DNA from 3 places in the Caldimonas aquatica genome. Region 2 is predicted to be linked to each of the others. Evidence: predicted binding sites of a transcription regulator. Region 2 holds the regulator's gene; each other region holds the start of a gene.
The links. Region 2 encodes FNR, which switches genes on or off when oxygen is low (the NO sensors DNR and NnrR bind a similar motif). Its sites were predicted from a motif close to TTGATNNNNATCAA; they were not measured.
Positions count from the first base shown of each region.

Region 1 (9,754 bases), 1.1 Mb from region 2:
CGCCACGGCGGCCAGTGGCAGGCGCACGGTCAGTTCGCTGCCCAGCCCGGGCCCCGGGCTGGACGCCTTCGTCTGGCCGCCGTGCAGCTTGACGATGCGGCGCACCAGCGTCAGCCCGATGCCCAGCCCGCCCTCGGCGCGATCGATCGTGCGTTCGCCCTGCACGAAGAGATCGAAGGCGGTGGCCAGCAGCGTGGGCGACATGCCGATGCCGTTGTCGATCACGCGCAGCACCGCCCAGGGCTCCCGGCCCTGCTCCTGGCCCGGCTCCTCGCGCTGCAAGACGATGCGCACGTGCCCGCCGCGCGGCGTGTACTTGGTGGCGTTGTTCAGCAGGTTCACGACCACCTGCGTGAGCCGCGTCTCGTCGCCCTCCACCGGCAGCGGCTCGGGCGGCAGGTCCACCTCCAGCCGGTGCTGATAGGCCTCGACCAGCGCGCGGCTGGCGTCCACCGCCTTGCGCACCACTTCGCGCAGGTCCAATCGCTCGCGGCGCAGTTGGATCTTGCCGCTGGTGATGCGGCTCACGTCGAGCAGGTCCTCGACCAGGCGCGACAGATGCGTGACCTGCCGCCGGATGATGTCGGCGCACCAGGAAACGTCGGACGAGCCGCGCGCGATGCGCTCCAGCACGCCGGCCGCGTTCGCGATGGGGGCGATGGGGTTGCGCAGCTCATGCGCCAGCATCGCGATGAACTCATTGATGCGGCGGCCCTCGGTCTCGAGCTCCTGCACGCGCCGCCGCTCGGAGAGGTCGCGCAGGATGGCCGCGTAGCCGCGCAGCGTACCGTCGCTGCCACGCAGGGCGCTCAGGCTCGTCTCGGCCCACACGCGGCTGCCGTCGGCGCGCAGGCGCCAGCCGGTGTCCTGCGCATGGCCCTGCGTGCGCGCCGCCCGCAGCAGCTCCTCGGCACGGGCGGCCTGGCGCTCCTCGTCCGGATACAGCTGCGCGAGCGGGTGCCCGACGATGTCCACCGCACGGAAGCCGAGCACGCGCTCGGCGCCGGCGTTCCAGTCCATCACGCGGCCGTCGGCGTCCACCGTGAAGATCGCGTGACCGTGCACGCCCTCGACCAGGCGGCGGATGTTCTCCTCGCTCTGGCGCAGGCGCTCCTCGTGCTCGCGCCGCTCCGTCAGGTCGCGGGTGACCTTCGTGAAACCGATCACCTCGCCTTGCGCGTCGCGCAGGGCGGTGATGATGACGTTGGCCCAGAAGCGGGAACCGTCCTTGCGCAGGCGCCAGCCTTCGTCCTCCAGGCGACCCTCGCGCCGGGCGATGCGCAGTTCCTCCTCGGGCCAGCCGCGGTCGAGCGCCTCTTGCGGATAGAAGCGCGAGAAGTGCTGCCCGATGATCTCGTGCGCCGCATAGCCCTTGATGCGTTGCGCGCCCTCGTTCCACGAGATCACCACGCCGTTGGGATCGAGCATGAAGATCGCGTAATCGCGCACGCCCTGAATCATCAGGCGAAACATCTCGCCATGACCGGCCTCGAGCGCACGCACGGGCGCTCGCGGCGGCTCGGACGTCGAAACGATGGCGGGCGTCGGGCTCATGCGGGCAGGGTTGAACAGCGGGGAGGCGTCCCGCGGACCAGCGCGCGAGCATAGCCGGGAAGTCGCAGGCTCGCACCTGCGCAAACCCGGGCCAGACTGGAGCGGCGCCGTGAAGCGAGGCGCGCACGGGCGAGGCGCGCACGACCACCCAGGCAGGCGGTGTGCCGGCGCCCGGCAATACGCCCGGCTGCCGGGCGGGTTTGGAGGGCCTCGATGCGAGACAGCCTGCAGGTGCGAATAATGGGACGCCTCAATTGTTTCAACTGCATACAACGACCGTCGATGCCCCATCTGTTCGATCCGTACACGCTGCGCGGGGTCACGCTGCGCAACCGCATCGCCGTCTCGCCGATGTGCCAGTACTCTGCCGTGGAAGGCCTGCCCACCGACTGGCACACGGTGCACCTGGGCGGCCTGGCCCGCGGCGGCGCCGGGCTGGTGGTGATCGAGGCCACCGCGGTCTCGCCGGACGGGCGCATCACACCGGGATGCACCGGCTTGTGGTCCGAGCGCCACGCGCAGGCGTTCGAGCCGCTGGTGCGTGTCATCGCCGCAGCAGGCGCCGTGCCCGGGCTGCAGATCGGCCATGCCGGACGCAAGGCGAGCGCCAATCGACCCTGGGAGGGCGACGATCATATGCCGGAGGGCGACCCCCGCGGCTGGCCCACGATCTCGCCCTCGGCGGTGCCGTTCGGCGGGCAGCTGGGCAAGGTCCCGCGGGCCATGTCGCACGAGGACATCGCCCGGGTGCGGGCGGACTTCGTTGCCGCCGCGCGGCGAGCGCGCGACATCGGCGTGCAGTGGCTCATGCTGCACTTCGCGCACGGCTACCTGGGGCAGAGCTTCCTGTCGGTGCACGCCAACCAGCGCGACGACGAGTACGGTGGCAGCTTCGAGAACCGCAGCCGCTTCCTGCTGGAGACGCTGGCCGCCGTGCGAGAGGTGTGGCCCGCCGACCGCGTGCTGAGCGCCCGGCTCGGGGTCCTCGAGTTCGACGGCCGCGACGAGGAGACGCTGGCCGAGTCGATCGAGCTGGCCCGGCGCTTCAAGGCGGCGGGGCTCGACTTCCTGGACGTGAGCATCGGCTTCTCGACTCCGAAGGCCAAGGTGCCCTGGGGCCCGGCGCTGCTGGCGCCGATCGCGGCGCGGGTGCGCCGCGAGTCGGGGCTGCCGGTGGCCACGAGCTGGTACATCAGCCACCCCGAGCAGGCCGACGCGATGGTGCGCGAGGAGCAGGTGGACCTGGTGATGCTGGGCCGGCCGATGCTGGAGAACCCGCATTGGCCCTACCTCGCCGCCAAGAAGCTGGGCGTCGAGCGCGCGGCCTGGACCCTGCCTGCGCCCTACGCCCACTGGCTGCAGCGCTACCGCACCTGACGCCGGGCCCCGCCGTCACGCCGCATCCACGTCGCCCGCGGCGGGCGGACGCTTGCGGCCGTCGATCATCGCCCGCACGAGGTTCTCGCCGTGCTGCAAGCTCGACCACACGACGCCCGCGACGTGCAGCAGCACCAGGCCCAGGAGGCCCGTGGCCGCGCCTTCGTGCAGTTCCTCCAGCCACTCGTCGCCGAAGAAGGCCTCGGTCGTCATGCCCCAGCCGGTGGCGGCTGTGATCGCGAGCAGGGCGAGCAAGGCGAGGATCATCCAGCCCCCGAGCGGGTTGTGCCCCACGTAGCGGGGCGCGCGCCCGGACCACGCGGCGCCGGCATAGGCCAGCGTCGTGCCCGGCCCCCGCACGAACTGCGCGAAGCGCGCATAGCGGGGGCCGATGAGGCCCCACGCCAGCCTGAGCGCGACGGCCGCGGCGATCACGTAGCCGATCGGCTCGTGCAGGGCGCCGCCGTCCTCGCTCGTGACCCAGGCGGCGGCCACACCGGCCACGAAGGTCCAGTGCAGCACCCGCACGAGCGGGTCCCAGACGCGGCGGGTGCGGCCTTCGTCCGCGCGGCTCGGCACGGTGTTCATCGCCTGCTCCTTCCGGGCGACCGCTCAGTTCTTGACGGGCTCGAGGGTCTTCGGGTGGAAGTACCGCTCGATGCGTCCGCCCTTGGCATCGGTGCCGTAGACCTCGTAGCAGCCGTCGTCGATCTTGATGCGCTTGACCTTGATGCCTTCGGCCTGGAGCTTCTTCTCCAGCGCCTCCTTGAGCTGCCATTGGTCTTTCGGGCCGGCGTCGCACTTGTCGGACGCGAAGGCCACCCCCGCGACGAGGGCGAACGTGGCGGCAGCCAGGGTCGGGACGATGCGTTTCATGTCGAACCTCCTTCGTACAGTCGAGCGTGTCGGTCGAGCACGCACAGGCAGTGTCGGCAGCGGCGATGAACCGCAACTGAACGGCCGCCGCCGATTGGTTCAGAATCGGTTCAGGAGGCCTGCGGGCGGCTGCGCCACACTCGGTCCATGCAAGTGCTGCTGCTGGAAGACGACATCGACCTCGGTCAAGCGGTGACCGAGCACCTGGAGGCGCACGGGCACGAGGTGCAGTGGGTCAAGCGCCTGGCGCAGGCCGAGGCCTGGATGCGAGAGCACCGCGCGGACGCGCTGCTGCTCGACTTGTCGCTGCCCGACGGGGACGCCTTGCCGGCGCTGGCCCGGTGGCGCGCGGCGGGCCGCCGCGAACCCGCGCTCGCCCTGACGGCCCGCGGCCAGGTGGCCGAACGCATCGCAGGCCTGCGCGCCGGCGCCGACGACTACCTCGTCAAGCCGTTCGACCTAGACGAGCTCATCGCGCGGCTGGAGGCCGTGCGGCGCCGCAGCGGGCCGGCCGCCCCGGCCCCGGGCATCGTGCTCGACGCGGCCGCGCGCACGGCGCGCGTGGGCAGCCGCGACGTCGGCTTCACCGCGATGGAATGGGCCGTGCTGGCGCGCCTGGCCCAGCACCCGGGGCGCGTCTACAGCCGGCAGGAGATCGAGTCGGCCCTCGCCGACGCGGGCCTGTCGGACGCGCAGAGCAACTCGCTGGAGGTGATCGTCAGCCGCCTGCGCAAGAAGCTCGGCGCCGGCGCCATCCACACGCTGCGGGGCCTGGGCTACCGCTTCGATCCGGCGGCCGGCGCATGAAGGCGCGCTCGCTGGAGGCGGGGCTGCGCTGGCGCCTGGTGGCGGTGCTGACGCTGCTGTGGGTGGCCGGCACCCTCGGCGCCGGTGTGGCGCTGTGGCACGAGACGGGCGAGGTGCTCGACAGCGCGCTGGCAGAGACCGCGCAACGCCTGCTGGTGTTGCCCCTGCAGGACGACGAGGCGGCGACGCCGCGCGTGGCCGAGGTGGGCGAGCACGAAGAGCGTGTCATCTATCAGGTGTTCGACGCGCGCGGTCGGCTGCGCCTGCGCTCGCACGAGGCGCCCGAGGAGCCGCTCGGCCAGGACCTGGCCGACGGCCTGCATCGCCTGGGCCCCTGGCGGGTGGCCGTCATCACCCGCGACGACGGACGCCGCCGGGCGGTGGTGGCCGAGGCGCTGGAGCACCGTGTCGAATCGGTGACCGAGAGTCTGCTCGCGCTGATGTGGCCGCTCGCGGTGCTGCTGCCCGCCGCCGTCGTGCTCGTGGGGGTCGTGATCCGGCGCGGCCTGGCGGGCGTGCGGCAGACGGGCGAGGCGCTGGACCGGCGCGCGGCACACGAGCTCGACCCGCTGCCGCTCGCCCCGGTGCCGGTGGAGATGCAGCCGTTCGTGCGTTCGGTCAATGCGCTGCTCGCGCGCGTGGGCCAGCTGCTGCAGGCCGAACAGGCCTTCGCCGCGCAGGCCGGGCACGAGTTGCGCACCCCGCTGGCCGCCGCGCGCGCGCAGGCGCAGCGCCTGCTGGCGCACACCGGCGACGAAGGCTTGCAGGAGCGCGTGCGCAGCCTGCTGCGTCAGATCGACCGCCTCACCCGCACCAGCGAGCGCCTGCTCGACCTTGCCCGCCTGCGCGGCGGTGCAGCGCTGCGCCGCAGTGCCCTCGATCTTGCCGAACTGGCCCGGCTGGTCGTCTCGGACTTCGGGGGCGAGGGCGCCGCCGTGTCGGTGCGGGTGGTCGCCCCGCCGCCCGTGCTGCAGGCCGATGCCGACCTGCTCGCCCTCGCGCTGCGCAACCTGGTGGAAAACGCGCTGCGCCACGGGCGCACGCCGGTCGTGGTGGAGGTGGCCCCCGGCCGGCTCACCGTCCTCGACGCCGGCGCGGGCGTCTCGCCCGAGGAGTGGGAGCGGCTCGCGCGGCCCTTCGAGCGCGGCGCCACCCCGGCCGGGGGCACGGGGCTCGGTCTGGCGCTGGTGGCCCAGGTGGCCCGCGCCCACGGCGCCGAGCTGCGCGCCGCGCAGGCGCCCGGCGGCGGCTTCGCCGTGACGCTCGAGTGGCCGCGGCCGCGTTGAACGCTCAGCCCTGGCCGTCGCGCTTGGTGGCGATCAGCGGGCGCACGTCGGGCGCGCGCAGCCGCGGGCGGTCGGCCTCGAGCTCGCGCAGCGGCACCACTTCGCGCATCGTCGCCAGGCACCGGCGCGTCAAGTCCTGGTAGGTGCGGGTGCCCTCCTGCTTCCAGGCCACTTCCTGGTCCGACAGCTCGCGCCGCACCTTGGCCGGCACGCCGGCCACCAACGAGCGAGGCGGGATCTTCATGCCCGCCGGCACGAAGGCGCAGGCCGCCACGATGGCCTGCGGCCCGACCTCCGCCTCGTCCATCACCACCGCATTCATGCCCACCAGCGCATCGCGCCGCACGATGCAGCTGTGCAGCACGGCGCCATGGCCGATGTGGCCGTGCTCCTCGACCACCGTGTCGTGCGCCGGAAAGCCGTGGATCACGCAGGTGTCCTGCACGTTGGCCCCCGCCTCGATGACGATGCGTCCGAAGTCGCCGCGCAGGCAGGCCGCGGGGCCGATGTAGCAGCCGGGGCCGATCAGCACGTCGCCGATCAGCACGGCCGTCGGGTGGACGTAGGCGGTGGGATGAACGACAGGGATCACGTCCTCGATGGCATAACAGGGCATGGGTCCTCCGGCGGTGCGGTTCGGGCGAGCGGGGATTCGGGTTTTCACCAGCGGGGTTTGACTTGCGTCAGCCCCAGGTGCAACCGTAATATCTACCGACCGGTCGGTCAATACTGTTTTTGCCCCGGGTCAACACGTTCGCCTGGTCCTTGTCGTAGGCGGCCCGCCCCAGTGGCCGGGGCAAAGCCGCGGCAGGGGCGATTGCGCAGGAGTTCCGATGTCCGAGCCGCTCGTTCTCGTCTCGCAAGAAGGTGCCGTTCGCACCTTCACGCTGAACCGCCCCGCGGCGCTCAACAGCTTCACCGGCGAGATGCACGAGGCCCTCGCGTCCGCGCTGGACGCGGCCGCGGCCGACACCGCCGTGCGCTGCGTCGTCATCACCGGCGCCGGCCGCGGCTTCTGCGCCGGGCAGGACCTGTCGGACCCGGCCGTCTCGGTGGAGCCCGGCTCCGCCCCCAAGGACCTGGGCGCGGTCATCGAGCGGCACTGGCGACCGCTCGCGCAGCGGCTGCGCTCGATGCCCGTGCCCACCGTGGCCGCCGTCAACGGGGTGGCCGCCGGCGCCGGGGCCAACCTCGCGCTCAACTGCGACCTGGTCGTCGCCGCCCGCACGGCGAGCTTCATCCAGGCCTTTGCCAAGATCGGCCTGGTGCCCGACACCGGCGGTACCTGGTTGCTGCCGCACCTGGTGGGCCGCGCCCGCGCGCTGGGCCTGGCCCTGCTCGGCGACAAGCTGCCCGCCGAAGAGGCCGCGCGCATCGGCCTGATCTGGCAGTGCGTGGACGACGCCGCCTTGGCCGAGACGGTCGCCGCTTTGGCCGCCCGCCTGGCCGCGATGCCGACCCGCGCGCTCGTCGCCACGCGCGCGGCGATCGACGCTGCCGCCGGCTCCTCGATGGACGAGGCACTCGGGCTCGAGACACGCTGGCAGCGCACGCTGGGCCGGGCCCACGACTACCTCGAGGGTGTGGCCGCCTTCGGCGCCAAGCGCCCGCCGGTCTTCACCGACCGCGACGTCACCGTGCGCGGCCCCGACGACGAGGGCGCGGCCCACTGACGCGACCCGCTGGTGCCGCCCTCCCCGCATCCACCCCCATCACCGAGGAGACCCCCGCATGACCCCGACCCCCGACGCGCAACGCCTGGCCGAACTGGTGCGCGAAGGCATGTATGCCAACGACCGCGCCTCGAAGGCGCTGGGCATGCAGGTGCGTGAGGTGGCGCCCGGGCGGGCGGTGCTCACGATGACGGTGCGCGAGGACATGCTCAACGGCCACGACATCTGCCATGGCGGCCTGATCGCCACGCTGGCGGACTCGGCTTTCGCCTTCGCCTGCAACTCGTACAACGAGCTCACGGTGGCTTCCGGCTTCGCGATCGATCTGCTCGCCCCGGCCCGGCTCGGCGACGTGTTGACCGCCACCTGCACCGAGGTCGCGCGCGGCGGCCGCACGGGCCTGTACGACACCGAGGTGGTCAACCAGCAGGGCGAACGCATCGCCGTCTTCCGCGGCCGCTCCTACACGGCCAAGGGCAAGCCGGTGGTGGCCGTCTGAGCCGCGGACGTCCGAGACAGCACTCCCCGAGGTCCCAAGGAGACATCCATGCCCGTCAAGCAACCCGCCCCCGGCGATCTGGAGCCGATCGAGCGTGCCAGCCGCGACGAGATCGCTGCGCTGCAGCTCGAGCGCCTGAAGGCCACGCTGCGCCGCGCCTACGAATGCGTGCCGCACTACCGTCGGACCTTCGACGCGCGGGGCGTCCACCCCGATGACCTGAAATCGCTGGAGGATCTGGCGAAGTTCCCCTTCACGACGAAGAAGGACCTGCGCGACCACTACCCCTTCGGCCTGTTCGCGGTGCCGCGCGACCAGATCGTGCGCATCCACGCCTCCTCGGGCACCACCGGCAAGCCCACGGTCGTGGGCTACACCAAGAACGACATCGACACCTGGGCGCACCTGATGGCGCGCTCCATCCGCGCCGCCGGCGGGCGGCCGGGCGACATGGTGCACGTGGCGTACGGCTACGGCCTCTTCACGGGCGGCCTGGGGGCGCACTACGGCGCCGAGCGCCTCGGGTGCACGGTGGTGCCGATGTCGGGCGGCCAGACGGAGAAGCAGGTGCAGCTGATCCAGGACTTCAAGCCCGACATCATCATGGTCACCCCGAGCTACATGCAGGTGATCATCGAGGAGTTCGTGCGCCAAGGGCTGGACCCGCGCGAGATGAGCATCAAGGTCGGCATCTTCGGCGCCGAGCCGTGGACGGAGGCCATGCGCGGCGAGATCGAGGCCAAGGCCGGCATCGACGCCGTGGACATCTACGGGCTGTCGGAGGTGATGGGCCCGGGCGTGGCCAACGAGTGCATCGAGACGAAGGACGGCCCGGTCATCTGGGAAGACCACTTCTATCCCGAGATCATCGACCCCGAGACGGGCGAGGTGCTGCCCGACGGCAGCGAGGGTGAGCTCGTCTTCACCTCGCTCACGAAGGAAGCGCTGCCCATCATCCGCTACCGCACGCGCGACCTGACGCGCTTGTTGCCGCCCACCGCGCGCAGCTTCCGCCGCATGGGCAAGATCGTCGGCCGCTCGGATGACATGCTCATCATCCGCGGCGTGAACGTGTTCCCCACGCAGATCGAGGAACTCATCCTCCAGCTGGGGCCCCTGTCGGGTCAGTACCAGCTCGTCATCACGCGCGAGGGCCACCTCGACGAACTGCTGGTGCGCTGCGAGCTCGACCCGCGCCACACCAGCGCCAACCGCGACGAGATCGCGCGCCAGCTGCAGCACCGCATCAAGACGATGGTCGGTGTCAGCACCCGCGTGAGCGTCGAGCCGCCGGAGTCGATCGAGCGCACGCTGGTGGGCAAGGCCCGCCGCGTGATCGACAAGCGCCCCCGTTGAGCCCCGGCGCCTTTCGACGCCGGCATCGACCCCTTTTGCCCAGGAGACCCTCATGTACACCCAGGCCATGGACACCGCGCCGCAGGAGGCCCGCAAGCCGGTGCGTTCTGCGGAGGAAGCTCGGCTCGAGGAACGCTTCGAGGCCCGCATCGACGAAGGCGGCTTCGTCGAAGCCAAGGACTGGATGCCCGAGCACTACCGCAAGACGCTCGTGCGCCAGATCAGCCAGCACGCGCATTCCGAGATCGTCGGCATGCTGCCCGAAGGCAACTGGGTCACCCGCGCGCCCACGCTCAAGCGCAAGGCGATCTTGCTGGCCAAGATCC
Region 1 is NZ_CP110257.1:3,156,164-3,165,917, forward strand. It holds gene OMP39_RS14450 (hybrid sensor histidine kinase/response regulator) at 1-1,554, opposite strand, end outside; gene OMP39_RS14455 (NADH:flavin oxidoreductase/NADH oxidase) at 1,837-2,931, shown strand; gene OMP39_RS14460 (cytochrome b/b6 domain-containing protein) at 2,947-3,519, opposite strand; gene OMP39_RS14465 (PepSY domain-containing protein) at 3,544-3,807, opposite strand; gene OMP39_RS14470 (response regulator transcription factor) at 3,955-4,614, shown strand; gene OMP39_RS14475 (ATP-binding protein) at 4,611-5,900, shown strand; gene paaY (phenylacetic acid degradation protein PaaY) at 5,905-6,516, opposite strand; gene OMP39_RS14485 (enoyl-CoA hydratase-related protein) at 6,734-7,573, shown strand; gene paaI (hydroxyphenylacetyl-CoA thioesterase PaaI) at 7,632-8,072, shown strand; gene paaK (phenylacetate--CoA ligase PaaK) at 8,121-9,428, shown strand; gene paaA (1,2-phenylacetyl-CoA epoxidase subunit PaaA) at 9,481-9,754, shown strand, end outside.
Region 1: paaY (phenylacetic acid degradation protein PaaY) is a predicted target of FNR. The motif match lies at 6,574-6,587, and genes of this name have one in related genera.

Region 2 (9,754 bases):
GCGGGCGTGCCCTGCGTCACCACGGTGGCCCCGTGGCAGGCCTGGTTCCACGGCCGCAAGGGCCATCCGGACAAGGGCTTCCAGTGGACCTACCACTTCTTCGTCGGCCTGGAGGACTTCACCGACATCTACTCCAGCCTGCTCGCCCGTGCCGGCCTGGGCACGGTGGTCGGCGGCCTCTGGCCGGACGACATTGACGGCGGGGCCTTCCTCGAAGTGATGCCGCGTGCCTTCGCGCAGCGCGGCCTGACGCTGATGGACCCCGGCCGCGTGCGCCTGGCCGCGCCGGACTACACCGGCATCGCCACCCGCCTGCGCGACGCCCGCGTGAACATGGTCACCGGCGTGCTGCCCCCCCCGGTGGCGCAGGCCTTCTTCGAGGCGGCGCGCCAGGTGGGCTACCAGCCGCGCATGGCCACGATCGCGAAGGCCTTCCCCTTCCCGGACACGGTGGACCGCAGGAGCCTGCCGGGGCTGGCGCTGTGCAACGAGGTCTGGTGGTCGCCGGCCTGGCCGTTCCGCTCCGGCCTCACCGGCGAGACTTCGGCCCAGATCGTGCGCGAATACGAGCAGCGCACCGGACGGCAATGGATCCAGACGCTGGGCTTCTCCCACGCGCTGGTGGACCTGGCAGCACAGGTGATCCAGCAGGCGGCCGAGCCGACCCGGCCCTCGCTGGGCCAGGCCCTGCGCCGCATCCAGGCCCGTACCGTGGTGGGCCCGCTCAGCTTCGCGGGGCGCATGCCCGCGCTCAACGTGTGCTCCACGCCGGCCGTGGGCGGCCAGTGGCTGAAGGACGAGCGGGGGCGCTGGGTGCTGCAGGTGGTGGACAACACCCGCTCGCCGTTCATCCCCGTCACCGCGAAGTTCGCCACCGTCCCGCTGTGACGCCCCTTTCACCTTTTCCGACAGAGGACAACCCCATGCCATTTGCACAGATCTACCTGATCGAAGGCCGCACCGAAGAACAGAAAAAGGCCGTCATCGAGAAGGTCACCCAGGCACTGGTCGAGGCCGTCGGCGCCCCGGTGGCGAACGTGCGTGTCTGGATCACCGAGGTGCCCAAGGAGAACTGGGGCATCGCCGGCGTCACGGCCAAGGAACTCGGCCGCTAGCCTGGCACGGGAGCGCCTGTCGCTCCCGCTTCACGCGTCTTTACACAGCCTTACCCGCCGTTTGCCGCCGCACGCAAGACGCAAAGGGTGGCGCTGCACACTGAAGCTGTCCCGTTCACCAAGGAGCAGCCTCATGCAAGCACGCACCCTGATCGCCCTGGCCACCCTGGCCCTCGGCCTGCAGGCCGGCCTGGCCCACGCCCAGCCGCGTGACCGCCACGCCCCTGCCCCCCGCGTCGAGCATCGCCATGGCCCCGTGCACGGCCATCCCGCTGCCCGCCCGGCCCACCCCCCGGTCGTCGTGGTCCAGCCCGTCCGCGTCGCGGCGCCGCGCCATCACTTCCACCGCGGTGCCCGGCTGCCCGTCGCCTACCGCCACCACGTGGTGCATGACTGGCGCGCCCACCGCCTGAGCGCCCCGCCACGTGGCCACCACTGGGTGCGCGTGGGCTCGGATTTCGTGCTGGTGGCCGCTGCGACCGGCATCATTGCCCACTTCGTGCTGGCTCACTGAGCCGGGCACACGCCGCAAGGCCCCAGCTCGGCGCCATGCGCCAGCCAAGAAAAAACCCCGCTTCTCGCGAAGCGGGGTTTCCATCTGGACCGGCCGGCCCGGCCGTGCCGGGCCGCGGCGGATCACATGTTGTCGATCATCACCTGGCCGAAGCCCGAGCAGCTGACCTGGGTCGCGCCGTCCATCAGGCGGGCGAAGTCGTAGGTCACCTTCTTGCTCTGGATGGCCTTTTCCATCGAGCTGATGATCAGGTCGGCGGCTTCCTTCCAGCCCATGTGGCGCAGCATCATCTCGGCCGACAGGATCTCGGAACCGGGGTTCACGTAGTCCTTGCCGGCGTACTTCGGCGCCGTGCCGTGGGTGGCCTCGAACATCGCGACCGAGTCGGACAGGTTGGCGCCCGGGGCGATGCCGATGCCGCCGACCTGCGCGGCCAGCGCGTCGGAGATGTAGTCGCCGTTCAGGTTCAGCGTCGCGATCACCGAGTACTCGGCCGGACGCAGCAGGATCTGCTGCAGGAACGCGTCAGCGATGGCGTCCTTGATGACGATGTCCTTGCCGGTCTTCGGGTTGGTGAACTTGCACCACGGGCCGCCGTCGATCAGCTCGGCGCCGAACTCGCGCTGCGCCAGGGCATAGCCCCAGTCGCGGAACGCGCCTTCGGTGAACTTCATGATGTTGCCCTTGTGCACCAGCGTCACCGACGGCTTGTCGTTGTCGATGGCGTACTGGATGGCCTTGCGCACCAGGCGCTCGGTGCCTTCCTTGGAGACCGGCTTGATGCCGATGCCCGAGGTTTCCGGGAAGCGGATCTTCTTGACGCCGAACTCGTCCTGCAGGAACTTGATCAGCTTCTTGGCCTTGTCGCTCTGGTAGTCGAACTCGATGCCGGCGTAGATGTCTTCCGAGTTCTCGCGGAAGATCACCATGTCGACCTTCTCGGGCTCCTTGACCGGCGAGGGCACGCCCTTGAAGTAGCGCACCGGGCGCAGGCAGACGTACAGGTCCAGCTCCTGGCGCAGCGCGACGTTCAGCGAGCGGATGCCGCCACCGACCGGGGTGGTCAGCGGGCCCTTGATCGAGACCACGTATTCGCGCACGGCATGCAGCGTCTCCTCGGGCAGCCACACGTCCGGGCCGTACACCTTGGTCGACTTCTCGCCGGCGTAGACCTCCATCCAGTGGATCTTGCGCTTGCCACCGTAGGACTTGGCCACCGCAGCGTCGACCACCTTGATCATCACGGGCGTGATGTCGAAGCCGGTGCCGTCCCCCTCGATGTACGGAATGATGGGATTGTCGGGAACGTTGAGCGAGAAGTCCGGGTTGACCGTGATCTTCTGGCCACCCTCGGGCACCTTGATGTGCTGGTACATGTGAGAAAGCTCCGCGGAACGTGGTTGGTATCGGGTTCTTGCGCGAACGAAAGATTCTAAGTCAGGGCGGCTTTCAGACGACTTTCACCACCCCTGCGGGAGACGGGGCTGGGCCGGCCCCTCGGGGGGTCAACCGTGAGGCGGCGCCCGCCTTTGCCCCACGTACCTGGAGGCGGTGGCGCGCCCAGGGGCGCCACCCGAGCCCGCTCAGCACACCCCGGCGGCCACCTTGGACCACACGCCATGGCCGAGGGCCCACGCGGACGAGGCGAGCAGGAAGCCCCCCGCCAGCCGCACGGCGAGGGTGCCCCCGCCCGCCCGGGCGCCGAAGCGCTGCCACAGCATGGGCCCGACCTGGAGGCCGAGCGCCGAACCGAAGGCGAAGGCCGCCATCACCAGGGCCCCCTGCCCGGCTCCTGGGGCGAGTGCCGCCACCATCAGGGCGGAGTACAGAAGCCCGCACGGCAGCAGCACCCACAGCAGCCCCGCCGCGAAGGGCACCTGCAGGCTGGACCAGCCGAGCGTGCGGTGGCGCATCTCCTGCCAGACGCGGTGAGCCAGACCTTCGAGCCAAGCCGGCTGACGACCGCGCCAGACCAGGGCGATCCCGAGCGCGAGCACGGCCACGTGAAACAGCGCCCAGAAGGGGCGCAGCCAGGCGCTGTGCTCGGCCCCCCACTGAAGGGCGCCAGCCGAGGTGGCCACCACGGCGCCCAGCGTGGCATAGCCGGCCAAACGGCCGAGCTGGAACGACAGCAGGCGCGGCCGGGTGCACCCCACCCCGGCGGTCGCAGCGCCGCACATGGCCACGCAGTGAGGACTGCCGGCGAGCCCCATCAACAACGCGGTGAAGACGAGTCCCGAGACCATCAGATGATCTTGGAGAAGCGCTGGCGGCTGCGGTCGGCCTGGAGGTAGCGGTCGAACACCATCGCGATGCCACGCACGAAATACCACCCCATGGGCGTGACGCACACGCCGTCGGGCTCGATCGTGACCAACCCCTCCTCGGCCAGCGCCGCCAGCCGTTCCAGTTCGGCGGCGAAGTAGCGGCGGAAGTCGATGAGATACGAGACCTCGATCGACTCGAACACCACGTGCCCCTGGCACATCAGCGCCATGATGACCGCACGGCGCACGAGGTCGTCCCTGTCGAGCGCGAGACCGCGCACCACCGGGAAACGCCCCTGCGCGAGTGCATCATAGTACTCGGGCAGCGTCTTGGCATTTTGGCTGTAGGTGGCGCCGATGCGGCCGATGGCCGACACCCCCAGCCCGATCAGATCGCAGTCGGGCTGCGTGCTGTAGCCCTGGAAGTTGCGATGCAGCCGGCCCTGGCGCTTGGCCACGGCCAGCGCGTCGTCATGCAAGGCGAAGTGGTCCATGCCGATGTACGCATAGCCCCGGCCTAGGAAGCTGGCGATGGCCCCCGACAGCATCGAGATCCGGTCCTCAGCGCTCGGCAGCTCGCTGGCATCGATGCGGCGCTGAGGCTTGAAGCGCTCGGGCAGATGCGCATAGGCGTACAGCGCGATGCGGTCGGGACGCAGCTCGCCGACCTGCTCGAGCGTGCGGGCGAACGACGCCGGGGTCTGTCGCGGCAGTCCGTAGATCAGATCCACGTTGAGTGACTCGAAGCTCAGCTGGCGGGCGGCTGCCATCAGCTCGGCGACGCTCTCGCGAGACTGGGCCCTGTGGACCGCCTTCTGAACCTGGGGGTCGAAGTCCTGCACACCGAAGCTCAGCCGGTTGAAGCCGAGCCGCGCGAGATGTGCAAGACGATCGGGAGTGACGGTGCGAGGATCGACCTCGATAGAGTACTCGCCGCCGGGAACGAGCCGGAAAGCCCGGCGCAGGCTGCCCATCACGCGCTCCAGTTCCGCATCGGATAGGAAGGTGGGCGTGCCGCCTCCGAAATGTAGCTGGGATACGGCCTGCGCGGAGCCGAGCACCTCGCGGTGCATCGCGATTTCGCGGTCGAGCGCGTCCAGGTACTCGCCGGCGCGCTCGTGGTGCTTCGTGATCACCTTGTTGCAGGCGCAGTAGTAGCACACCGACTCGCAGAACGGGATGTGGACGTAGATCGACAACGGAGCGTGCAGCCCCCCCACCCCGCTGGCGCGTTGCTCCAGTGCCTGACGGTAGTGCGACTCCGTGAAGGCCTCCACGAACCTGTCGGCCGTGGGATACGACGTATAGCGAGGGCCGGGCACATCGAAGCGGGCCAGCAACTCGCGATCGAGAGGAGGAAGGACGGTCTCCATGGTGGCTCCACTGTGCCAAGGCAGAACTCCGGGGCGCTTGATCTGTCTCAAGGTCACGGTCGCTGCGACGCGAAAGAATCCCACCCGTACTTGAGGATGATCATGCTGCTCCACCGTGCCCGCTCCCGCTCCACTGTGATCCGGTCCGCGAGGCAGGAGTCCGTATGGGACGCGGGGTCACCTCGGGAAAGCCACGGCCATCCGATAATGGGTTCCACCGGAACTGCGAAGAAGATGATCAAACTCAACGAACTGAAGGTGGCCTGCTCCAGCTGCAATTTGCGGGAGCTGTGCTTGCCGGTGGGCCTGTCGCGCCCAGAGCTGGAAAAGCTCGACACGCTGGTTGCCACCCGCAGGGCGGTCAAGCGCGGTGAGGCGTTGTTCCACGCGGGCGATCCGTTCCAGTCCCTCTACGCCGTGCGCACCGGCTTCTTCAAGACCTGCATCTCCTCCGAGGACGGGCGGGATCAGGTGACCGGCTTCCAGATGGCCGGCGAGCTGCTGGGGCTGGACGCGATCAGCCAGGATCGCCACACCTGCGATGCGGTGGCCCTGGAAGACTCGCAGGTCTGCGTCATCCCCTACTCGCAGCTGGAGTCGCTTTCGCGTGAGTTCACCGAACTGCAGCACTCGTTCCACAAGATCATGAGTCGGGAGATCGTGCGCGACCACGGAGTGATGTTGCTCCTGGGCAGCATGCGCGCAGAAGAACGGCTTGCCGCCTTCCTGCTCAACCTGACGCAGCGCCTGCATGCGCGGGGCTTCTCTCCGTCTTCGCTGGTGCTGCGCATGACGCGCGAGGAGATCGGCAGCTATCTCGGCCTCAAGCTGGAGACGGTGAGCCGCACCTTCTCGAAGTTCCAGGACGAGGGGCTCCTGGAAGTCAAGCAGCGCCAGATTCGCATCTTGGACCAAGAAGGCCTGCAGAAGCTGGTCAACTCGGCCAACAACTGCTGAGCCTAGCCCTCGGGTGCGATGCGCTGCCGCCGCTGGCGGCGGGCCCGCCTTCTCGCTGACCCGCGGCTCTTCAGGACGCGGACCGGTGCTGCGGGCGCGGGCAAGCAGGAGGGCGCTGATCCGCCGTCAGAGGACAGCGGTTGACCTCGAAGGGCGAGCGCGCCAGCAAGGTCGTCAGCATGCTGGACAGCATCGTGGCCGCCCAGAAAAGGAAGAAGGCCAGGGTGTAGATCGCCATCGGCGACAACTCGATCGCGCCGCCACCGAGCCAGTGCAGGTCACGCGGGTCGACGAAGGCGAACACCAACATCTCGATCAGGCCCGCCACCAGAAACGCGGGCCAGGCGATCCACATCCACCGCTGCGCCATCCATGCACTCCTTCGGCGGCGCATCGTCGCGCCGCCTGATCCTTTGAGGGCTCATCGCCCGGGCGTTCCACCCGTGGCCGCGTGGTTGCGGACCTCGAGCGCGGGGCGGACGGCCGGGGCTTCCGACGCCGCGGCCTGGCGCTCGGCCATGGTCTTGTTGATCTCCAGTCCACGACGGTAGTAGTCGGGATCGACCACCGGATCAGGACGCGACACCGCCAAGACGAGGGTCGCCACGCCGGCCAGGATGACGGCCGCAGGTCCGCCCACCACGAGCCACATCATAGGTTCGCGCCACCATGCGCGGGGCTGGGTTTTGGAGGGTTCGAGGGTTTTCATGGGGGCTCCTGCGTTCAGCGCGGCACCAGGAAGGTGGACTTCTCGTGCACCGTGCGAGCGGCCTCCTCGCCGTCCGGCAACCGCTCGATAGCGAACTGGATGGGGCTGGAGCGCCCGGCCAGCTCGGCGGCAGACTCCGGGGGGACCTGCACACGAACGGCCACCCAGCGGGATTCGGCCGGTGCGATGTCGACCTGCGAGTGCGAGGCGACCGAGATGCCGGCGATGCCTTCCACCGAGATCCGGTAGCGCTGCTCGCGCTCGGTGCTGTTCATGATCTGCAGCCGGTACACGTTCTCGACGCGGCCGTCCTCCACGATGCGGGCAAGGGCACCCCGGTCTCGGATGACGTCGACCTTGAACGGGCTGCGCAGCGCGATGCTCGCGACGAAGGCGAGGCTGATGCCGAGCAAGATCGCGCCGTAGATCAGCACCCGCGGGCGCAGTACCCGGCGAAACATCTGGGCGCGTGTCCACCCGTGCTCCATGCCGTTCTCGGTGGAGTAGCGGATGAGCCCGCGCTCGTAGCCCATCTTGTCCATCACGCCGTTGCAGACGTCGATGCATGCGGCGCAGCCGATGCATTCGTACTGCAGGCCGTCACGGATGTCGATGCCGGTGGGGCAGACTTGCACACACAGCGTGCAGTCGATGCAGTCGCCCAACCCCGCCGCCTTTGGATCGATCTTGCGCGAGCGCGAGCCACGGGGCTCGCCGCGTTGCGTGTCGTAGGTGATGATCATCGTGTCCTTGTCGAACATCGCGCTCTGGAAGCGCGCGTAAGGACACATGTACTTGCAGACCTGCTCGCGCATGTAGCCGGCATTGCCGTACGTTGCGAAGCCGTAGAAGAACACCCAGAAGGTCTCCCAGGGGCCGAGGGCGAAGCTCGCGGCAGCCGCTATCAACTCGCGCACGGGGGTGAAGTAGCCGACGAAGGTGAAACCGGTCCACAACGCGATCGCGATCCACGCCGCCTGCTTGGCCGTCTTGCGCCAGATCTTCTCGAAGGTCCAGGGGCCTTCGTCAAGCCGCATTCTCGCGATCCGGTCGCCTTCGATGCGGCGCTCGACCCACATGAAGATCTCGGTGTAGACGGTCTGCGGGCATGCGTAACCGCACCACAGGCGCCCTGCCACGGCCGTGAAGAAAAACAGCCCGAGCGCCGAGATGACGAGCAACGCGGTGAGGTAGATGAAGTCCTGCGGGTACAAGACGAGGTTGAAGATGTAGAACCTGCGCGACAGCAGGTCAAATAGCACGGCCTGCCGGCCGTTCCATTCGAGCCACGGCAGGCCGTAGAAGATGAGCTGCGTGAACCACACCAGCGCCCACCGCCACCCCGCGAACCACCCGCTCACCGAGCGCGCGTAGATCTTTTTTTGCTTGGCATACAGCGAGACGACCTGTTCGGACGTCTCGCCGTGGGCGGGAACCGGCTGGATGGGGATGGTGTGAGGGTTGCGTTTCACTTGGGAACTCGCGGCCGGGGCACACGGCCCCGGCAGGAACTGCTGATCGCCAGCGGGCATCCGTTCATTGCGCGTTGACAGTGCGTGTGCTGGCCGCAGGGCCGTTGGAGAAGCCCCAGACGTAGGCGGCGAGGACTCGAATCTGCGCCGGCGTCAGCTTGTCGGCGTGAGCGGGCATCTGGTTGTCCTTGCCGTTGGTGATAATGTTGATGATCGCCTGTTCGCCCCAACCGTGCAGCCAGACCTTGTCGGTGAGGTTGGGCGCACCGAGAGCCTGGTTGCCCTTGCCATCGGCCCCGTGGCAGGCGGCACACGCGCCGAACTTGGCCTTGCCGAGCTGGGCCGCGATCGCGTTGTGGGGGCTGCCGGACAGGCTCAGGACATAGTGCGCCACGTTGCGCACGTCCTGCGCGCCGCCCACGGCGGCGGCCATCGGCGGCATGACGCCATGACGCCCCTTCGCGATGGACTCCATGATCGTCTCGTGATTGCCGCCATAGAGCCAGTCCGTGTCGGTCAGGTTGGGGAAACCCTTGCTGCCACGCGCATCCGAGCCGTGGCACTGCGCGCAGTTGTTGACGAAGATCCGCTCGCCGATGGCCATGGCCTGCGGGTCCTGCACGAGCTGTTCGGCGTTCATGCCCTCGAAACGCGCATACAGCGGCTCAATCTGTGCACGGGCCTTCTCCATCTCGGCCTGGTACTGGGTGGCTTGGCTCCATCCGAGCTTGCCCTGGTAGCTGCCCAGGCCCGGATAGAACACGAGGTAGGCGGCGGCAAAGACGATGGTCAGCACGAACAAGCCCATCCACCACCGCGGCAGCGGGTTGTTGAGTTCGCGCAGATCTCCGTCCCACACGTGGCCGGTGGTGTTGTCGCCTGCCATCACCTTGCGCTTGCTTGCCACGATGAGGAGCAGCAGGCACGCTGCGATGCTGACGACAGTGGTGACGGCGATGAAGACCGACCAGCCGTTGCTGAAGAAGTCGCTCATGAAGTTCTCCTCGGGCCGGTCACTCGGACTGGAACGGCAATTGGGCCGCTTCCTCGAAGCGGCTGCGGTTGCGTCGGGCATATGCCCAGCCGCAGATGCCGAGGAAGACCAGCAACGAGACGACCGTCACGATGGAACGAAGATCGTTGATGTCCAGGTGCATGGCGGCCTCCTTACTTGACGTGGGTGCCGAGCGACTGCAAGTACGCCACCACGGCGTCGAGCTCGGTCTTGCCCTTGACGGCCTCGGCCGCGCCGGCGATGTCCTCGTCGGTGTAGGGCACGCCCAGGGTGCGCAGCGCCTTCATCTTGGGGGCCATCTCGGCCGGGTTGAGCGGGCTGGTCGCCAGCCA
Region 2 is NZ_CP110257.1:2,018,923-2,028,676, forward strand. It holds gene OMP39_RS09135 (ABC transporter substrate-binding protein) at 1-888, shown strand, start outside; gene OMP39_RS09140 (2-hydroxymuconate tautomerase) at 924-1,115, shown strand; gene OMP39_RS09145 (RcnB family protein) at 1,249-1,629, shown strand; gene icd (NADP-dependent isocitrate dehydrogenase) at 1,752-3,005, opposite strand; gene OMP39_RS09155 (sulfite exporter TauE/SafE family protein) at 3,213-3,875, opposite strand; gene hemN (oxygen-independent coproporphyrinogen III oxidase) at 3,875-5,269, opposite strand; gene fnr (fumarate/nitrate reduction transcriptional regulator Fnr) at 5,504-6,226, shown strand; gene OMP39_RS09170 (hypothetical protein) at 6,297-6,596, opposite strand; gene OMP39_RS09175 (FixH family protein) at 6,648-6,935, opposite strand; gene ccoG (cytochrome c oxidase accessory protein CcoG) at 6,950-8,467, opposite strand; gene ccoP (cytochrome-c oxidase, cbb3-type subunit III) at 8,472-9,401, opposite strand; gene OMP39_RS09190 (cbb3-type cytochrome oxidase subunit 3) at 9,421-9,564, opposite strand; gene ccoO (cytochrome-c oxidase, cbb3-type subunit II) at 9,575-9,754, opposite strand, start outside.

Region 3 (9,754 bases), 420 kb from region 2:
GACCGACGACGCTGATCTTCGCGTTGGGAACCATGTCCAGCACCCCGTCCAGCATCCCCAGCCCCGCGCGCAGGATGGGCACGACGGTGACCTTCTTGCCGCGGATCTGGTCCACCTCGGTCGGGCCGCTCCAGCACTGGATCGTCGTCTTCTCGAGCGGGAAGTCGGCGGTGGCCTCGTAGGCGAGGAGGCGCGCCACTTCCGCCGTCAGCTCGCGGAACTTCTTGGTGGAGATGTCGGCCTCGCGCATGAGGCCCACCTTGTGCTTGACGAGGGGGTGCTTGACTTCGATGACGGGCATGACGACAAAGGCGGCCGCTGCCGGCGCGCCGCAGGTGGATGCAATGCGGCAAGTGTAGCGAGCGCCGGCCTGCGGGTTCAGGTGGTCACGAACAGCCGGGGCACGGCCTCGGCGGCCGCCCCCCGAGGCGGACGTCAGGCCCCGCCGGGCGAGAGGCTGGCCGGCGAAGCCGCTGCCCGCTGACGCAAGGCCTCGTACAGGCACACACCGCTGGCCACCGAGACGTTCAGGCTCTCGACCGCCCCACGCATGGGGATGCGCACCAGCTCGTCGCAGCTCTTGCGCGTGAGCTGCCTCATGCCCGGCCCTTCCGCCCCGAGGACCAGCGCCACGCCGGCGCGCAGATCCGCCTCGTAGAGCGTCTTCGGGGCGTCTTCGGCCGTTCCGATGACCCAGATGTTGCGCTCCTTGAGTTCCGCGAGCGTGCGCGCGAGGTTGGTCACCATGAAGTACGGCATCGTCTCTGCCGCACCGCTCGCCACCTTCGCTACCGTCGCATTCACGCCGACTGCATGGTCCTTCGGTGCGATGACGGCGTGCGCACCGGCGCCGTCCGCCACCCGCAGGCAAGCGCCGAGATTGTGAGGATCGGTCACGCCGTCGAGCACCAGGAGCAAGGGCGGCTCGCTCAAAGCGTCCAGCAAGTCGTCGAGCGAACGGACCGCGGACAGCGGCGACACGCGAGCGACCACCCCCTGGTGACGGTGGGTGCCGCACAGCTTGTGCAGCCTGTCGTCATCGCTCTCGATCAACCGGGCCCCTGCTTCCTGCGCGCGGGCAAGGAACTGCCGCATCCGCTGGTCGCGTCGGGACGCGTCGTAGTAGATCTCCTGGACGGACTCGGGCGCGGTCTTCAGCCGAACGGTGACGGCGTGGAAGCCGAAGAGGATCTTTGCACTCATCCGCCCATCTTAGGGCAGCGCCACCTCGGAAGGCTCCATGGGCACCACACGTCCGGCTTCAAGCCGGATCTGGCGGTCGCAGCGGGCGGCGATCTGCCGGTCGTGAGTCACCAGTACGAGCGTGGTCCCGCGCTCCCGGTTGAGCTCGAACATCAGGTCCATCACCTTCTCTCCGGTGGCGAAGTCGAGGCTGCCCGTCGGCTCGTCGGCCAGGAGCAGCGCCGGTTGCACCACGAAGGCGCGTGCCAGGGCGACGCGCTGCTGTTCGCCGCCCGACAGCACCTTGGGGTAGTGATGCAGGCGCTCGCCCAGCCCCACCCGGTGCAGCATCTCGCCGGCGGCCTTGCGGGCGTCGCGGCGCCCCTGCAACTCGAGCGGCAGCATCACGTTCTCCAGGGCCGTCAGATTGCCCATCAGCTGAAAGCTCTGGAACACGAAACCGACCTTCTCGGCGCGCACGGCGGCTCGCGCGTCCTCGTCCAGCGCAAACAGGTCCTGCCCGGCCAGCCGCACGGTGCCCTCGCTCGGCGTGTCCAGCCCGGCGATGATCCCCAACAACGTCGACTTGCCGGAGCCCGAGGCACCCACGATCGCCACCGATTCCCTCGGCATGAGGGCGAAATCGATATCCTGCAGAATCGTGAGTTCCCCGGTGGAGTCCTTCACGCGCTTGGTCAAACGCTCCACGACGATGATGGGTTGGGACATGACGTGCCTTGAGAATCGACGCCGCGACTTTATCCTGCAACTCGGGGCCGTTCTCGCCCTGGGGGCGATGGCCCCACATGCCCGAGGCGCCGCCCGCGCGAAGATTCTCGTGCTGGGCGACAGCTTGTCGGCCGAGTACGGGTTGCGACGCGGCAGCGGCTGGGTGGCGTTGCTCAAGCAGCGGCTCGAGCGCGAGGGTGTCAAGGCCGAGGTGGTCAACGCGAGCATCAGTGGCGAGACCACCTCCGGCGGCCGCTCCCGCCTGCCGGCGCTGCTCCAGCAGCATCGCCCCACCCACGTCGTGATCGAACTCGGAGGCAACGACGCCCTCCGGGGCCTGCCGCTGGAGATGACCCGCTCGAACCTCGAGGCCATGGTGCTCGCGGCCCAGGAGGCCGGGGCGCAGGTGCTGCTGGTCGGCATGCGCATGCCCCCCAACTACGGCAGGAAGTACGGCGAGGAGTTCAGCGGCCTCTTCCGCGAGGTGGCACGCGAGCGGAAAACCGAACTCGTGCCCTTCTTTCTTCAGGGCATCGCCGACGTGCCCGGCGCCGAGCACTGGTTCCAGCCGGATCGCATCCACCCCAACGAGTCGGCCCAGGAACGCCTGCTCGAAAACGTGTGGCCGGTGCTGGAACGCATGCTCAAGCGACGCTGAGCCCGAGCGCCGCCACCCGCGGGCGGGCGACAATACCGCATGGCCGTACAGTTCGTCACCGCCGCCGAGGCCCTGGCTCGGCTGGCAGAGTTCGACACCGTCATCGACGCTCGGTCTCCCGCCGAGTACGCCGAGGACCGCCTGCCCGCAGCGGTCAATTGGCCCGTGCTCGACGACGAGGAGCGCGCGCGAGTCGGCACGATCTACAAGCAGGTCTCGGCCTTCGAGGCCCGCAAGGTGGGGGCCGCCCTCGTCTCGCGCAACATCGCGGCGCACCTCGAGCGTGAAATGCCCGGGCGACCCAAGCACTGGAAGCCGCTCGTCTATTGCTGGCGCGGCGGCAAGCGGTCCGGCTCGCTCGCGCTGGTCCTGGACCAGATCGGCTTTCGCACCTGCGTGCTCGAAGGCGGCTACAAAGCCTTCCGCGCACAGGTCCGCGAGGACCTCGACCGCCTACCCGCCAAGCTGGACTTGCGGGTGGTGTGCGGACGCACCGGTAGCGGCAAGACGCGGCTGTTGCAGGCGCTGCGCGCAGCCGGGGCGCAGGTCCTCGATCTGGAGGGCCTGGCCTGCCACCGCGGCTCGGTGCTCGGTGTGCTGCCCGGGCAGCCGCAGCCGTCGCAGAAGCACTTCGAGACGCGGATCTGGCATGAGCTGCGTGGCTTCGACCCTGCTCGCCCCGTCTACGTGGAAAGCGAAAGCCGAAAGGTCGGCAACCTGCGCGTGCCGGAGGTGCTCATGGAGCGTATGCGCCGCGATTCGGAGTGCATCCGCGTGGAACTGCCCGACGAGTCGCGCGTGCGGTTGCTGATGGAGGACTACGACTTCTTCCTGCGCGACGTGGACCTTTTCGAGCGACAGCTCGAGTGCCTCGTCGAGCTGCGCGGCCGCGCCGTGGTGGACCGCTGGAAAGCCCTGGCCCGCGGCGGCGAGATGGCCCAGGTCTGCCTCGAGCTGATGCACACCCACTACGACCCGGTCTATCTCAAGTCCATGCAGCGCAACTTCGCCCACTTCGAGCAGGCCCGCGTCGTGCAGCCACGCTCCGGAGATCCGGACGAACTGACCCGGGTCGCGGCCGAACTCCTCGCCGGCGAAAACACCGCCTTGCCGGCGTGAGGCTTGGCGCCCGGCCGCCCGAAGCCGGGCCGTCACCACCCTCGGGGGGTGGGGCGCAAGCCCCGGGGGCAAAGACATAAGGCCCGGCGCCCGGCCGCCCGAAGCCGGGCCGCGCACGCGGCCCTCGGTGTGCGCTTCAGTGCATGTGCAAGCCGCCGTTGATCGAGAAGTCCGCCCCCGTGGCAAAACCGGACTCGTCCGAGGCCAACCAGCCCACGATGGAGGCGATCTCTTCCGGCGTGCCGAGCCGCCGCACGGGGATGGTCGCGATGATCTTCTCGAGGATCTCGGGCTTGATCGAACGGACCATGTCGGTACCGATGTAGCCGGGGCTCACCGTGTTGACCGTCACGCCCTTGGCCGCGAGCTCCTGGGCGAGCGCCATGGTGAAGCCATGCATGCCGGCCTTGGCGGCCGAGTAGTTGGTCTGCCCGGCTTGCCCCTTCTCGCCGTTGACCGAGCTGATCTGGATGATCCGGCCCCACCCGCGCTCGACCATGTCCGGCACGACCTGCTTGGTGACGTTGAACATCGAGTTGAGGTTGGTGTCGATCACCGCGTGCCAGTCTTCCGGCGTCATCTTGAGGAACATGCGGTCCCGCGTGATGCCGGCGTTGTTCACCAGCACGTCGATCGGCCCGTGCTCGGCCTTGGCCTTCGAGAACGCCTCGACCGTGGATTCCCAGTCGGCGACGTTGCCCACCGAAGCATAGAACGTGAAGCCCAGCTCGCGCTGCTGCGCAAGCCACTTCTCGTAGTCTCGGCTGGGGCCGCAGCCCGCGATCACCTTGTAGCCCATCTTGGCCAGCCGCTGGCAGATCGCGGTACCGATGCCTCCCATGCCGCCTGTGACGTAAGCGACTCTTTGTGTCATTGTCGTTGCTCCTTCGAAAAACCAGTCTCGTCGTGACGAGGGTTGCGCCGTTCGCCGCTGCGGTCAACCCGTGTTCCCCCTGCCCCCCGTCGCCGCGCGTGCCGCTCAGCGTTCCACCGTGAGCGCCACACCCATGCCACCCCCGATGCACAGCGACGCGATCCCCTTGTGCGCATCGCGCCTTGCCATCTCGTGCAACAGCGTGACCAGGATGCGGCAGCCCGAGGCGCCGATCGGGTGACCGAGCGCGATGGCCCCGCCGTTGACGTTGACCTTGCTCGTGTCCCAGCCCATTTCCTTGTGCACCGCACACGCCTGGGCCGCGAACGCCTCGTTGATCTCGAGCAGGTCCAGGTCCGCCGGCTTCCAGCCCGCGCGCTCCAGCGCCTTGCGTGCGGCGGGCACCGGTCCCATGCCCATGTAGGCGGGATCGAGGCCGGCACTGGCATACGAGGCAACGCGCGCCAGCGGCTTCAGGCCCAGCTGCTCGGCCTTGCGCGCGCTCATCACCACCACCGCCGCCGCACCGTCGTTGATGCCCGAGGCATTGCCGGCCGTGACGCTTCCGCTCTTGTCGAAGGCGGGCCTCAGTCCGGCCAGCGCCTCGGCATTCGTCTTGCGGTTGACGAACTCGTCCGTATCGAAAGGCACCGGCTCGCCCTTCTTCTGCGGCAGCATCACCGGCACGATCTCGTCCTTGAACTTCCCCGCATCCTGCGCCGCGGTCGCCTTACGCTGCGACTCCAATGCCAGCTCGTCCTGCATCTCGCGCGAGATGCCGTACTTCTTCGCGACGTTCTCGGCCGTGATGCCCATGTGGTACTGGTTGTAGACGTCCCACAGGCCGTCGGTGATCATCGAGTCGATCATCTTCCAGTCACCCATGCGCTGCCCCTCGCGCGAGCCGAGGAGCACGTGCGGCGCGAGGCTCATGTTCTCCTGCCCGCCGGCCACGACGATCTCGGCATCCCCGTCGCGAATCGCCTGGGCGGCGAGCATCACGGCCTTGAGGCCGGAGCCGCACACCTTGTTGATCGTCATGGCGGGAACCGCATGGGGCAGGCCGGCTTTGATCGCCGCTTGCCGCGCCGGGTTCTGCCCGCAGCCGGCCTGGAGCACCTGGCCGAAGATCACCTCGCTGACCTGCTCGCCCTGGAGGCCGGCGCGCCGCAGCGCCTCGGCGATGGCCACCGCCCCCAGTTCGGTGGCCGGCGTCTTGGACAGGCTGCCGCCGAACTTGCCGATGGCCGTGCGCACGGCCGAAACGATGACGATGTCGCTCATGAGTCGCTCCTGATGTGTGTCCGAATTCGGGTGCGGCAACGGAATGCCCTCAGGCCCGTTGCTTGACATACCGGCCCGGCGCCGGCTCGATCGGCCGGTACGTCCGGTTGCCGGGGCTCTTGGGTGCCGCCACCTGCTTGCCGGAATGCGAGGTGATCCATTCCGACCACCGGGGCCACCAGCTTCCCGGGTGTTCGGTGGCCCCGGCCAGCCAGGCGTGCGCATCCGCAGGCAGTTCCGGGTTCAGCCAGTGGCTGCGCTTGTTCTTGGCCGGCGGGTTGATGACTCCGGCGATGTGCCCGGAGGCCCCCAGCACGAAGCGCTTGTCGCCTTTGAGCAGGCGCGTCGAGGCGTAGGCTCCTTCCCACGGCACGATGTGATCTTCTCGCGAGCCGTAGATGAAAGCCGGTGCCTCGATACGCCCGAAGTCCACCGGCACGCCGCACACCTTGACCTTGCCGGGCTGCGCCAGGTTGTTCTCGAGGTAGGTGTTGCGCAGGTACCAGCAATACATCGGGCCGGGCAGGTTCGTGCTGTCCGAGTTCCAGTACAGCAAGTCGAAGGGAGGAGGCGTCTCCCCCTTGAGGTAGTTGCCCACCACGTAGTTCCAGACGAGGTCGTTGGGGCGCAGGAACGAGAAGGTCGCCGCCAGATCGCGCCCCTGCAGGAGCCCCCCGCCGGTGGGGCTCTGCTCTCCGATGGTCATCTCGCGCACGCGCACGGACGCCTCATCGACGAAGATGTCGAGCACGCCGGTGTTGCTGAAATCGAGGAACGACGTCAGCAGCGTCAAGCTCCCCGCCGGCTGCTCACCGCGACCGGCAAGCACCGCCAGTGCCGTGCCCAGCATCGTGCCGCCGACGCAAAAGCCCAGCGTGTTGATCTGCTCCTGCTTGGCCACGTCCTGGACGATCCCGATGGCGCGAATCACCGCGTCTGCGATGTAATCGTCCCACGTGCGCTTGGCGATGGACTCGTCGGCATTGCGCCAGCTGATGAGGAAGACCCGCAAGCCCTGGTCCGCCGCATAGCGCACGAACGAGTTCTCGGGCTGCAGATCCAGGATGTAGTACTTGTTGATGCACGGCGGCACGATCAGCAAGGGGCGCTCGTACACGTCGGCGGTGCGCGGCGCGTACTCGATCAGCTGGAACAGCTCGTTCTCGTAGATCACGCTGCCTTCGGTCGTGGCGACGTTGCGCCCCACCTCGAACATCGACTCGTCCGTCTGCGACAGATGCCCGCGCCGGACGTCCTCCAGCAAGTGCTGCACTCCCTGCGCGATGCTCTGGCCCCTGCTCTCGAGGGCCTTGCGCTGCGCCTCCGGGTTGAGTGCGAAGAAGTTGCTCGGCGCGGTGGCATCGATCCACTGCTGCACGGCGAACCGGATGCGGGCCTTCGTCTTGTGGTCGGCCTGCACGCTCTCGGCCAGCTGCATCATCGTGCGGGCGTTCAGCAGGTACATCGCAGCCATGTAGGCCGCGGCCGGATTCTGGGTCCAGGCCTCGTCGGAAAAGCGCCGGTCCGGCAAGGACAGCCCCTGCCCGGCGTGCAAGATGGTCTTGTTCCAGATCTCGGCCGCCTCGCGCAGGTACTCGGCCTGCAGCATGGCCCAGCGCTGCATCGGCACCGGTGCCGCCTGCACCCCTTTCAGCTGGGTCCACACGGCTTCCAGCGAAGGCATGGCGCCGAAAAAGGGCGCGGCACTGGCTTCCCGAGCCCCGGTCTCGTGCTCGCCCGCTTGCTGCTGTTTCATCTTGTCCTCGCCATCGAGGGGGCCATCGGGGTTTCGCGCCGGGCCGCCCGCATGTCCTGCGGCCCGTTTGTACACTGCCTGGCTCGCTTTGCCGGTCTTCGTCGTCGTCGTGCGTTGACGTTTATCAATCGGGCTCGTTTGCCTTTTCACTGGCTCTCCTCGATGTACCTGGTCGCAATCGTCTGGCTCTACATTGCGCTTATGATGGCCGTGGCCGAAGCCACGCACACGCAAGGCACCGTCCTGGGCGCGGTCTTCACGTTCATCCTGTACGGCGCTGCGCCGGTGGCGCTGGTGACGTACCTCCTCGGCACGCCCGGTCGGCGGCGTGCGCGCCGGGCGGCACAGGCTGCACACGCCGCCCGCGCTGTCGGCCCCTTGCCCCTGGCGTCACCCACGCTCGATCCAGACGAGCGCCGCCATGCGCCCGGTGACACGGTCTCGCCGGAACGAATAGAACCTTGAGTCGTCCTCGACGGTGCACCAGCGGCCGCCCGTCACCTGCCGAACGCCCGCCCGCGCCAGGCGCGTGCGGGCCAGCCCGGCGAGGTCGGCCCGCCACTTCCCGGAAGAAGCCGGGTGGAAATGCCCCCGCGCCTCGGGGCCTATCGACTCCTCGAAGGCCATAAGCACATCCTCTCCCACCTCGAACCGGCGTGGGCCGATGCAAGGTCCGAGCCAGGTCACGATCTCATCCGGGCGCGATCCGGTGCCCTCGCACAGCGCGTGCAAGGTGGCCTCCAGGACGCCACCGGCCAGCCCGCGCCAACCCGCATGGGCCGCGGCCACCCCGCGGCCTTGCGGCGCAGCGAAAAGCACGGGCAGACAGTCGGCGACCATCACGACGCACGCCAGGCCGGGCTCGCTCGTCCAGGCGCCGTCGGCCCTCGGCAAGGCGTCGCTTGCGGGCATGGAAAGGCGCACGACGGTGCACCCGTGCACCTGGTCCAGGAACACGGGTCGCGCTCCGATCGCCTGCGCGAGCCATTGCCGATGACGCTCGACGGTGTGCGGATCGTCACCGACATGCAAGGCGAGGTTGAAGCCCCGGTAGGGCGCGGCACCGAGGCCGGCACAGCGCGTCGTCATCACCGCCCGAACGCCAGCCGGGGCATCCCACTCTGGGGTGATCCAGCCAGAGCGCAGGTCGGCGAGCGGTGCGGCTGTCATCGTCGCGAGGCCGATTCAGCCCTGAGCGTCAGGACAGCGGGAAGGCTGGGCCGCCACGAAGGCGGGATGCTGCATGCACTGCTCGAACACGCGCATGACAGTGGGCAGGTGATCGAGGCGGCAGTCGAAGCGTTGGGCATTGAAGATTTGCGGCACCAGCACGCAGTCGGCCAGCGTGGGTCGATCCCCGTGACAGTAGCGGCCCGTGCCGGCCTCGTCGCGCAGCCGGGCTTCCACCACCTCCAGCCCGGATTCCACCCAGTGCCGGTACCAGGCATTCTTGGCCTCTTCGCTGACGCCGAGCTGATCCTTCAGGTACTTGAGCACCCGCAGGTTGTTGAGGGGGTGGATCTCGCAGGCGATGTCCAGCGCCAGGGAGCGCACGCGCGCCCGGCCGGCCGCATCCCGGGGTAGCAGCGGCGGTTCCGGCTGGACTTCGTCCAGGTACTCGATGATGGCCAGCGACTGGCTGAGGCGCTGCTCGCCATCGACGAGCAGTGGCACCAGCCGCGCCGGCGCGAGACCGGCGTAGTCGGCCGTGAGCTGCTCTCCCTTGACCAGATGCACCGGCACGTACTCGTACGCCAGCCCCTTGAGCGCCAGCGCGATGCGCACCCGAAACGAGGCCGAGGATCGGAAGTAGTTGTAGAGCTTCATGCGCCGCAGTGTAGCGAGGCCGCGCTCGCCCGGGTGGCTATCATCGCGGCCTTGCCTTTCGCACCGTCCGATGCTTCGTTGGTCTGCCTGCCCGCCTGCCACCCGAACGCTGCGCCGCTGGCTCGCGGCGGCCGGCTCGCTCACCGCCCATCTGAAGCGCACGAGCCACCGGTTCGCGGTGGAAGTGCGGCGCCAGTCGGGCCCCGTCGGGGCACGCAGCCCCCTGCTCGCCCTGAGGCAGGGACGCCCCTTGCGGCACCTGCGCGAAGTGGCCCTGCACGCCGACGGGCTCCCCTTGGTTTACGCGTGCAGTGGGGTCGAATCG
Region 3 is NZ_CP110257.1:1,601,785-1,611,538, reverse strand. It holds gene upp (uracil phosphoribosyltransferase) at 1-301, opposite strand, end outside; gene rlmB (23S rRNA (guanosine(2251)-2'-O)-methyltransferase RlmB) at 436-1,203, opposite strand; gene OMP39_RS07250 (ABC transporter ATP-binding protein) at 1,213-1,911, opposite strand; gene OMP39_RS07245 (arylesterase) at 1,979-2,569, shown strand; gene mnmH (tRNA 2-selenouridine(34) synthase MnmH) at 2,609-3,688, shown strand; gene phbB (acetoacetyl-CoA reductase) at 3,825-4,562, opposite strand; gene OMP39_RS07230 (acetyl-CoA C-acetyltransferase) at 4,668-5,846, opposite strand; gene OMP39_RS07225 (PHA/PHB synthase family protein) at 5,896-7,602, opposite strand; gene pgeF (peptidoglycan editing factor PgeF) at 7,993-8,772, opposite strand; gene maiA (maleylacetoacetate isomerase) at 8,788-9,429, opposite strand; gene OMP39_RS15405 (chorismate--pyruvate lyase family protein) at 9,428-9,754, shown strand, end outside.
Region 3: OMP39_RS07225 (PHA/PHB synthase family protein) is a predicted target of FNR. The motif match lies at 7,717-7,730, and genes of this name have one in related genera.